2 linked regions of the Solidesulfovibrio fructosivorans JJ] genome follow. The protein of the gene in region 1 interacts with the protein of each later gene in a pairwise test. Links are inferred from orthologs where the notes say so. Each region holds a gene or a part of one and is shown on either strand. Other genes may lie near its edges.

What was found. Proteins that work in one complex are often made in the same cells at the same time.
Region 2: the proteins of DESFRDRAFT_RS18310 (region 1) and def interact in binary tests that used the Escherichia coli proteins (3 or more experiments, as listed by UniProt). The link is inferred for Solidesulfovibrio fructosivorans JJ] from one-to-one orthologs.

The regions. Positions count from the first base shown.
Region 1 is NZ_AECZ01000040.1:4,081-8,311, forward strand. The notes cover bases 699-3,661. They hold DESFRDRAFT_RS18310 (aspartate-semialdehyde dehydrogenase), read left to right. Parts: upstream 699-1,645; coding sequence 1,646-2,677; downstream 2,678-3,661. Other genes in these bases: metF (methylenetetrahydrofolate reductase [NAD(P)H]), read left to right, coding at 699-1,497; DESFRDRAFT_RS18315 (aminotransferase class IV), read left to right, coding at 2,759-3,661. Outside these bases: DESFRDRAFT_RS18295 (ABC-F family ATP-binding cassette domain-containing protein), read left to right, coding at 1-54; DESFRDRAFT_RS18300 ((deoxy)nucleoside triphosphate pyrophosphohydrolase), read left to right, coding at 51-467; more of metF, read left to right, coding at 625-698; more of DESFRDRAFT_RS18315, read left to right, coding at 3,662-3,700.
Region 2 is NZ_AECZ01000003.1:2,204-5,746, forward strand. Bases 1-2,909 are described here. They hold def (peptide deformylase), read left to right. Parts: upstream 1-1,142; coding sequence 1,143-1,676; downstream 1,677-2,909. Other genes in these bases: aspS (aspartate--tRNA ligase), read left to right, coding at 1-1,138; fmt (methionyl-tRNA formyltransferase), read left to right, coding at 1,685-2,650; DESFRDRAFT_RS02905 (DUF116 domain-containing protein), read left to right, coding at 2,670-2,909. In the rest of the region: more of DESFRDRAFT_RS02905, read left to right, coding at 2,910-3,515; DESFRDRAFT_RS02910 (RsmB/NOP family class I SAM-dependent RNA methyltransferase), read left to right, coding at 3,512-3,543. UniProt on the Escherichia coli protein: Removes the formyl group from the N-terminal Met of newly synthesized proteins. Requires at least a dipeptide for an efficient rate of reaction. N-terminal L-methionine is a prerequisite for activity but the enzyme has broad specificity at other positions.

The sequences.
Region 1 (4,231 bases):
GAGGAAATCGCCGACCTGGAGGCCCGACGGGCCGCCTTGCTGGAGTCCGTATGAACTGTGCGCCGAAAAACGTGACGGTCGTGGCTGCCATCATCTGGAAGGACGGACGCTATCTCGGGGTCAAGCGCCCCGAAGGCAAACCCATGGCCGGGCAGTACGAGTTTCCCGGCGGCAAGGTCGAGCCCGACGAGTCCGTCCAGGCCGCCCTGATGCGGGAACTGGGGGAGGAACTGGACATCACGCCGACCTCAATTGCCTTTTTCAAGGAAAAAGAGCACGCTTACGTGCACCTTGCGGTGCATCTGCATTTTTTTCATATCCGGGCCTACGAGGGTGAGATCAAGCCCCTGGAAGGCCAGGAAATGGAATGGCTGACGCCGCAGGAGGGCGCATCGAGGCCCTTTCTCGAAGCGGACAGGGAGATCGTGGAGCAGCTGGCGGTCCTCGGCGACGCCGTCTTGCAGTAGCATATTTCCATAAGGGAATTGTCTCCCATAATTACCCCTTTAAAAGTTTTTGAGGGAAAGGGGGGGCCGGGGGGGAAACCCCCTTTTTTCAAAAAGGGGGTTTCCCTCCCGGTCTTCACTCTCTCCTTCTTCTCCCCCCACAGCCGAAGGAGACTGCGTGCGCATCAAGGAGCTTATCCAGGCGAAGCGGCCGTTCGTGTCCCTGGAATTTTTCCCGCCCAAGCAGCGTGAGGCCTGGGCCGGCTTTTTCGAGGTGGTGGAGCGGCTCATTCCCGTCCACCCGCTGTTCGTGTCCGTGACTTACGGCGCGGGCGGCAGCACCCATGCCCATACGCTGGAGATCGTCTCCCGGCTCAAAACCGCCTACGGCCTCGAGCCCATGGCCCATCTGACCTGCGTCGGGGCCAGCCGGGAGAAAATCCGTGGATTCCTGGATGCCCTGGCCGCGGCCGGCGTCGACAACGTGCTGGCCCTGCGCGGCGATCCGCCCAAGGGACAGGAGGATTTCGTTCCCGATTCCGACGATTTCCAGCACGCGTCCGATCTGGTGTCGTTTATCAGCCAGGAGCGTCCCGGGCTCGGCATCGGTGTGGCCGGGTATCCAGAGTGCCATCCCGCGGCCATCTCGCCCGAGGCCGATCTGGAATTTTTGCGCCAAAAGATCTGTCTGGGCGGCGACTTCGTGGTCACCCAGCTTTTTTTCGACAACGACGCCTACTTCGGCTTCGTGGATAAGTGTCGGGCCGTGGGCATCGACGCGCCGATCGTCCCGGGCGTGCTGCCGGTGATGAGCCTCGCCAGCGTCAAGCGGCTGGTCGGGATGTGCGGCGCGCATCTGCCGCCGGCCTATCTGGCCGAGCTCGAACGGGCCGACGCGGCCGGAGGCAATGCGGCCGTGGCCGAGGCGGGCATCGCCTATGCGCGCAAGCAGGCGCAAGACCTCATTGCCCGGGGCGCGCCGGGGGTGCATCTCTACACCCTCAACAAAGCCGAGGCCGTGCTGTCCATCGTGGCCGGTCTTGATTTGTAATACGATAATTTTATTCGATAAAAATCTGGCGTTTCGTGAAGGAATCGCCTAGATAGGGATTTCCGTGATTTTCCCTCGCGGACGGCCCGGGATGGGCAGTGCCTCCCTGGCCGCCAGAGGCTTTTTACAACCGACATTGGAGGACCGTATGGGCAGGGGCGAATGGGTTGTGGCCGTGGCCGGGGCCACGGGAGCCGTGGGACGTGAGATGCTCAAGACCCTCGAACAGCGCGAGTTTCCGGCCAAGACCGTCAAGGCCCTGGCGTCCTCGCGTTCGGCCGGCACCACCGTGCCGTATGCCGGCGGCGAGCTGACCGTCGAGGAGATGACCGAGAAATCCTTCGAGGGCGTGGACATCGCCCTGTTTTCGGCCGGCGGTTCCACTTCGAAAAAATTCGCGCCCTTTGCCGTCAAATCCGGCTGCGTTGTCATCGACAACTCCAGCGCCTGGCGCATGGACCCGGAAGTGCCGCTGGTCGTGCCCGAGGTCAATCCCGACGACGTCGACTGGCACAAGGGCATCATCGCCAACCCCAACTGCTCGACCATCCAGATGGTGGTGGCGCTCAAACCCCTGCATAACGCGGCCAAGATCAAACGCGTGATCGTGTCCACCTACCAGGCCGTTTCCGGCACCGGCCAGAAGGCCATCACCGAGCTGGAAACCCAGGTGCGGCAGCTCTTCAATATGAAGGACCCCGAAGCCAAGGTGTACCCGTACCAGATCGCGTTTAACTGTCTGCCCCAGATCGACGTCTTCTCCGACGGTGATTACACCTTCGAAGAGATCAAGATGATAAAGGAAACCAACAAGATCATGGGCGACGACTCGATCAGGGTGACGGCTACCACCGTGCGCGTGCCGGTCTTTTACGGCCACAGCGAAGCCGTCAACATCGAGACGGAAAAGAAGCTGACCGCCAAGGACGCCCGTGCCATCCTGTCCCAGGCCCCGGGCATCACCGTCTACGATAACCCGTCCGAGAAGATCTATCCCATGCCGATCCACGCCGCCGGCGAGGACGACGTGTTCGTGGGCCGTATCCGCGAGGACAACACCGTCGACAACGGCCTGCACCTCTGGATCGTGGCCGACAATATCCGCAAGGGCGCGGCGCTCAACGCCGTGCAGATCGCCGAGCTCATCATCGCCCGCGACAAGGTGCGCGTGCCCGCCTAGATTTCCCTGCCCAAAAGAGGCAAGGGAGCGGGGGAAACATCTTACGGTGTTTCCCCCGTCTTTTTTATGAAGGAGTTTCCCATGCCCGATATCGTCGACGTCGATGCCTACGTCTCCCGCCTGCTCGCCGCGCCGCGTCCCGGTGGCGAAAATGTCCTGGCCTACTACGACCACCGCCTGGGCGTCATCGGCACTGACCCGCGCCTGATGCTCATCCCCCTGGACGACCACCTCGTCCACCGGGGCGACGGCGTCTTCGAAACGCTCAAATACATCGATCGCAAGCTTTACCAGGTCGAGCCCCACTTCGCCCGCATGGAACGCTCGGCAAAGGCCATTTTCCTCGAACCGCCTTGCCCCTGGGACGAAGTCGCGAAACTTACCCTCGACGTGTGCCGGGCCGGCGGCTCGGATATCGGCATGGTGCGTGTCATCGTCGGACGCGGCCCCGGCAGTTTCGGCATCGATCCCGCCGACTGCCCGACCCCGAGCCTGACCATCGTGGCCTACAAATACCACCCCCGGTCTGATGCCTCCTTCGCCAAGGGCGTCACCGCCTTCCGTACCTCCATCCCGGCTAAACAGAATTACTTGGCCCGCATCAAATCCATCGACTACCTGCCCAACGTGCTCATGAAGCGCGAGGCCACCCAGCGCGGCGAGGATTACCCCGTCTGCTACGACGACAAGGGATTCCTGGCCGAAGGCGCCACCGAAAACATCTGCATCGTCGACGCCGCCGGACGCCTCGTCGTGCCGGAACTCAACAACGCCCTGACCGGCACCACCCTCATGCGCGCCGTGGAACTCGTAAAAAACGAAATCGAAGTCGTCTTCGCCGGCATCCGTGAAGAAGATATCGCCACCGCCAAGGAAATGTTCATCCTCGGCACCACCAACGATTGCCTGAGCATCATCCGCTACAACGGCGCCCCCATCGCCGACGGCCGGCCCGGCCCCGTCTCCAAGCGCATTAGGGCGGACATCGTTGCCGACATCGCCGCCAACGGCACGCCGTTTTAGGCGAGCGGGCTCTTGCCCAGGGGCTCTGCCCCTGACCCCGCCGGGGGACTTGATGTCCCCCGGACCCCCTTTTACCGGGTTGGGCTGGTGGGGTGGGAGTGCGGATGGGTGGGGTTGGTTTGGTGTTGAGGGGCGGCGGGACGCCGTATGTTAGTTGCCGCAATCGGCCCGGCGACACGACGCGCGTTGCGCCTCGACGCCGGACGCGATTGCGGCAACAACCGCGCCAGCGGCGAAGCGCCGCATTTTAAGAAAAAGAGAGTTTTTCTGAATGTCGCCCCTTTGGGGCGAGCGTGGTGGAGTCGGAATTTGCTTGGGACGAGCCTGCCGCGTAGCGGCGGCAGCGTCCCGACAAATTCCGACTCCATCTTCTCCACACTCCACCTTCCCGCCAGCCAACGCCACCCTCGCCAAGCCAGAGGCGAGAAGGGGGGCCCCGGGGGGCCCGTGGCCTCCCGGCGTGTCCAGGGCAGCGCCCTGGCGGGGGCGTGGGGGCGGAGTCCCCGCTTCATCAGCGCCTTCCCGGCTCCC
Region 2 (3,543 bases), on another replicon or contig:
CCGCTATTACCAGGTGGTCAAATGCTTCCGCGACGAGGACTTGCGCGCCGACCGCCAGCCCGAGTTCACCCAGGTGGACATCGAGATGAGCTTCGTCGACGAGGAGCAGATCATGGGCATGGCCGAGAACATGGTGCGCACCATGTTCAAGGAAGCCATGGACATCGCCCTGCCCGACGTTTTTCCCCGCATGACCTACGCCGACGCCATCCGCGACTACGGCCTGGACAAGCCCGACGTGCGCTTCGGCCTCAAGCTCGTGGACGTGACCGAGGTGGTGCGCGGCAGCCAGTTCCAGGTGTTCGCCAAGGCCGAGCTGGTCAAGGGCATCCGCGTGGCCGGCGGCGCGGCGCTCTCCCGCAAGGAGATCGACGACCTGACCGAGTTCGTGAAGATTTACGGGGCCAAGGGCCTGGCCTGGATCAAGATCAAGGAAGGGGAATGGCAGTCGCCGTTCGCCAAGTTCCTCTCCGACGAGGAGCGCGCCGGGCTGGCCGAGGCCTTCGGCCTCGAAGTCGGCGATATCGTGTTCTTCCAGGCCGGCGCGGCGGAAATGGTCAACACGGCCCTGGGCTATCTGCGCATCCAGCTGGGTGAACGCTTTTCGCTCATTCCGGAAGGCTCCTTCGCCCCGGTCTGGGTGACGGATTTTCCGCTTTTGGAATACGATCCCGAGGCCAAACGCTTCGCCGCCAAGCACCATCCCTTCACCGCGCCCCAGTCCGGGCATCTGGAAAAGCTGGCCGAGGCCCCGGGCCAGGCCCTGTCCCGGGCTTATGACCTCGTGCTCAACGGCAACGAGATCGGCGGCGGCTCCATCCGCATCCACGACCGGGCCACCCAGAAGGCCATGTTCGCGGCGCTCGGCATCGAGGACCAGGAGGCCGAGGACAAATTCGGCTTTTTGCTCAAGGCCCTGGAGTTCGGCGCGCCGCCCCACGGCGGCATTGCCTTTGGCCTCGACCGTCTTATCATGATCCTTGCCGGCGCCAAATCCATCCGTGACGTCATCGCCTTCCCCAAGACCCAGAAGGCCATGTGCCTGCTGACCGACGCGCCGGCCGGAGTGTCGGCGGGGCAACTGCGTGAACTCGGCATCAAGCTGCGGTCGCGGGACAAGGACAAAGACAAAGCTTAGGACCATGCTCTTGGAAATACTCAAATACCCGCATCCGATCCTGGCCGCCAAGTCGGAGCCGGTGCCCGGGGTCACGCCCGAAATTCGCCAACTGGCGGACGACATGGCCGAGACCATGTACGCCAACCAGGGCGTCGGACTGGCTGCGCCCCAGGTCGGACGCTCCATCCGGCTGGTGGTCATCGACCTGTCCGGGCCGGACAAGCGCGAAGAGCGCATCAACCTGGTCAACCCGGTCATCACCAAGGCGGAAGGCGAACAGGAGGACGACGAGGGCTGCCTGTCGGTGCGGGACTACCGCGCCAACGTCAAGCGGGCGGCCACGGTGACCGTTTGCGCCACCGATCTCGACGGAAACCCTTTTTGCCTTGAGGCCGACGGCCTTTTGGCCGTATGTCTCCAACACGAGATCGATCATCTCGACGGCGTGCTTTTTATCGACCACATCAGTCGGCTCAAGCGCGCCATGTACGACAAGCGGGTGAAACGATGGGCCAAGCAGAAGCTCCAGCAGCAGACGGACCGGAAAGACTCGTAGCCGTTTTCATGGGCACGCCGCAGTTTGCGGCCACGGTCCTGGAGCATCTGCTGGAAAGCGACGACGTGCGCGTGGCCGCCGTCTACACCCAGCCCGACCGTCCCTGCGGCCGGGGCAAGAAGTGCCATGTCGGCCCGGTCAAGGAGCTGGCCCTGGAAAAGGGGCTGCCCATCCACCAGCCCGAGTCCTTCAGGGACCCGGCGGCGGTGGACATCCTGGCCGCCTACAAGCCGGACATCCTGGTCGTCGCCGCCTACGGCATGATCCTGCCTCAGGCCGTGCTCGACATCCCCCGGCTCATGCCCATAAACGTCCATGCCTCGCTGCTGCCGGCCTGGCGCGGCGCGGCCCCCATCGAGCGGGCCATCGCCGCCGGCGATCAGCTCACGGGCGTGACCATCATGCGCATGGTGGCGGCGCTCGACGCCGGCCCCATGATCATGCAGCGGGCCCTGGCCATCGGCGCGGGCGATACCGCCGGGGAACTTCGGGCCGAACTGGCCGACCTCGGCGGCCGGGTGCTTGCGCACTGCCTCAAACGGCTGCGCGTCGGCGGGGTGCCCATGGTCGAGCAGGACCCGGACAAGGTCACCTACGCCAAGAAGATCGACAAGGCCGAGGCGTTTATCGACTGGTCGCGCCCGGCCCGGGAAGTCCATAACCTGATCCGGGCCATGACGCCCCATCCCGGCGCTTTTTTCTTCTGGCGTCCCGCCCCGGACAAACCGGCCCTGCGCATCATCGCCCATCCGGGCAAGGTGGGCTGCCCGCTGCCGCCCGGGGCCAAGCCCGGCGACATCCTGGGCGTCATGGACTGCCATCTGGGCGTGGCCTGCGCCGATGCCGTCTATCTCATCCCCACAGTGGTCCCGGCCGGAAAACGGCCCATGGATGCCCAGGCTTTTTCCTGCGGCTACCTCGGCAAGTGCGAGGACGACGCCATGGCCGTATGCGGCCCGCCTGAGGCGTCCTGACGGGGAAAACGGAGCGTTGGTGGAACGAAACGAACCCTCGAGAAAGCGCCTTTTCATCGGGCTTCTGTGCGGCACGGGGTTGGCCGTGTGCGTGCTTTTGGCCCTTGTCTGGGCCGTGCCCTACGTGGGCCTGGCCAATATCCATCCCCTGGCCCCCTTGTTGATGGGCGTGGTTTTCGCCGCCGCCATCGTGGTCGTGTTGTGGGCCACGGTGGGGCTCGCCCTAAGCGTCGCCCTGGGCCGGTCGTTTCTCGGCTCGGACCATCTGCGCGGTGTCATGGCCAAGGTGTTTTTGCCGCTGATGACCATTTTCGCCCGGCTGTTGCACATTTCCAAAAGCCGGGTGCGCAGCTCGTTCATCAAGGTCAACAACGAGCTCGTGGCCGCCGAGCACAAACGCTACGACCCCTCGGAAGTCCTCGTGCTCCTGCCCCACTGCCTCCAGTCCAGCCGCTGCCTGCGCCGGCTGACCTACGACATCAACAACTGCAAGCGTTGCGGCCAGTGCCCGGTGGACGGGCTGCTCACCCTGTCCGAGGCCTACGGCGTGCATATCGCCATCGCCACCGGCGGCACCATCGCCCGGCGCATCGTGGTCCAGAAGCGGCCGCGCCTGATTCTGGCCGTGGCCTGCGAGCGGGATCTCAGTAGCGGCATCCAGGACACCTATCCCATCCCGGTCTACGGCGTGCTCAACGAGCGCCCCAACGGCCCCTGTCTGGATACCCAGGTGCCCCTGCCGCATCTGGAATCGGCCTTGCGCTTTTTCCTGGTCAACGGCGAGGCGAAAAGCCCCGTTTTCGACCGGTTTACCGGACGGGCGCCCCTTGGCGCGCCCATTTCCGCCATGGGCGGGTCGCATTGAGCCCTACCGGAAACTCCGCGCCGCCGCC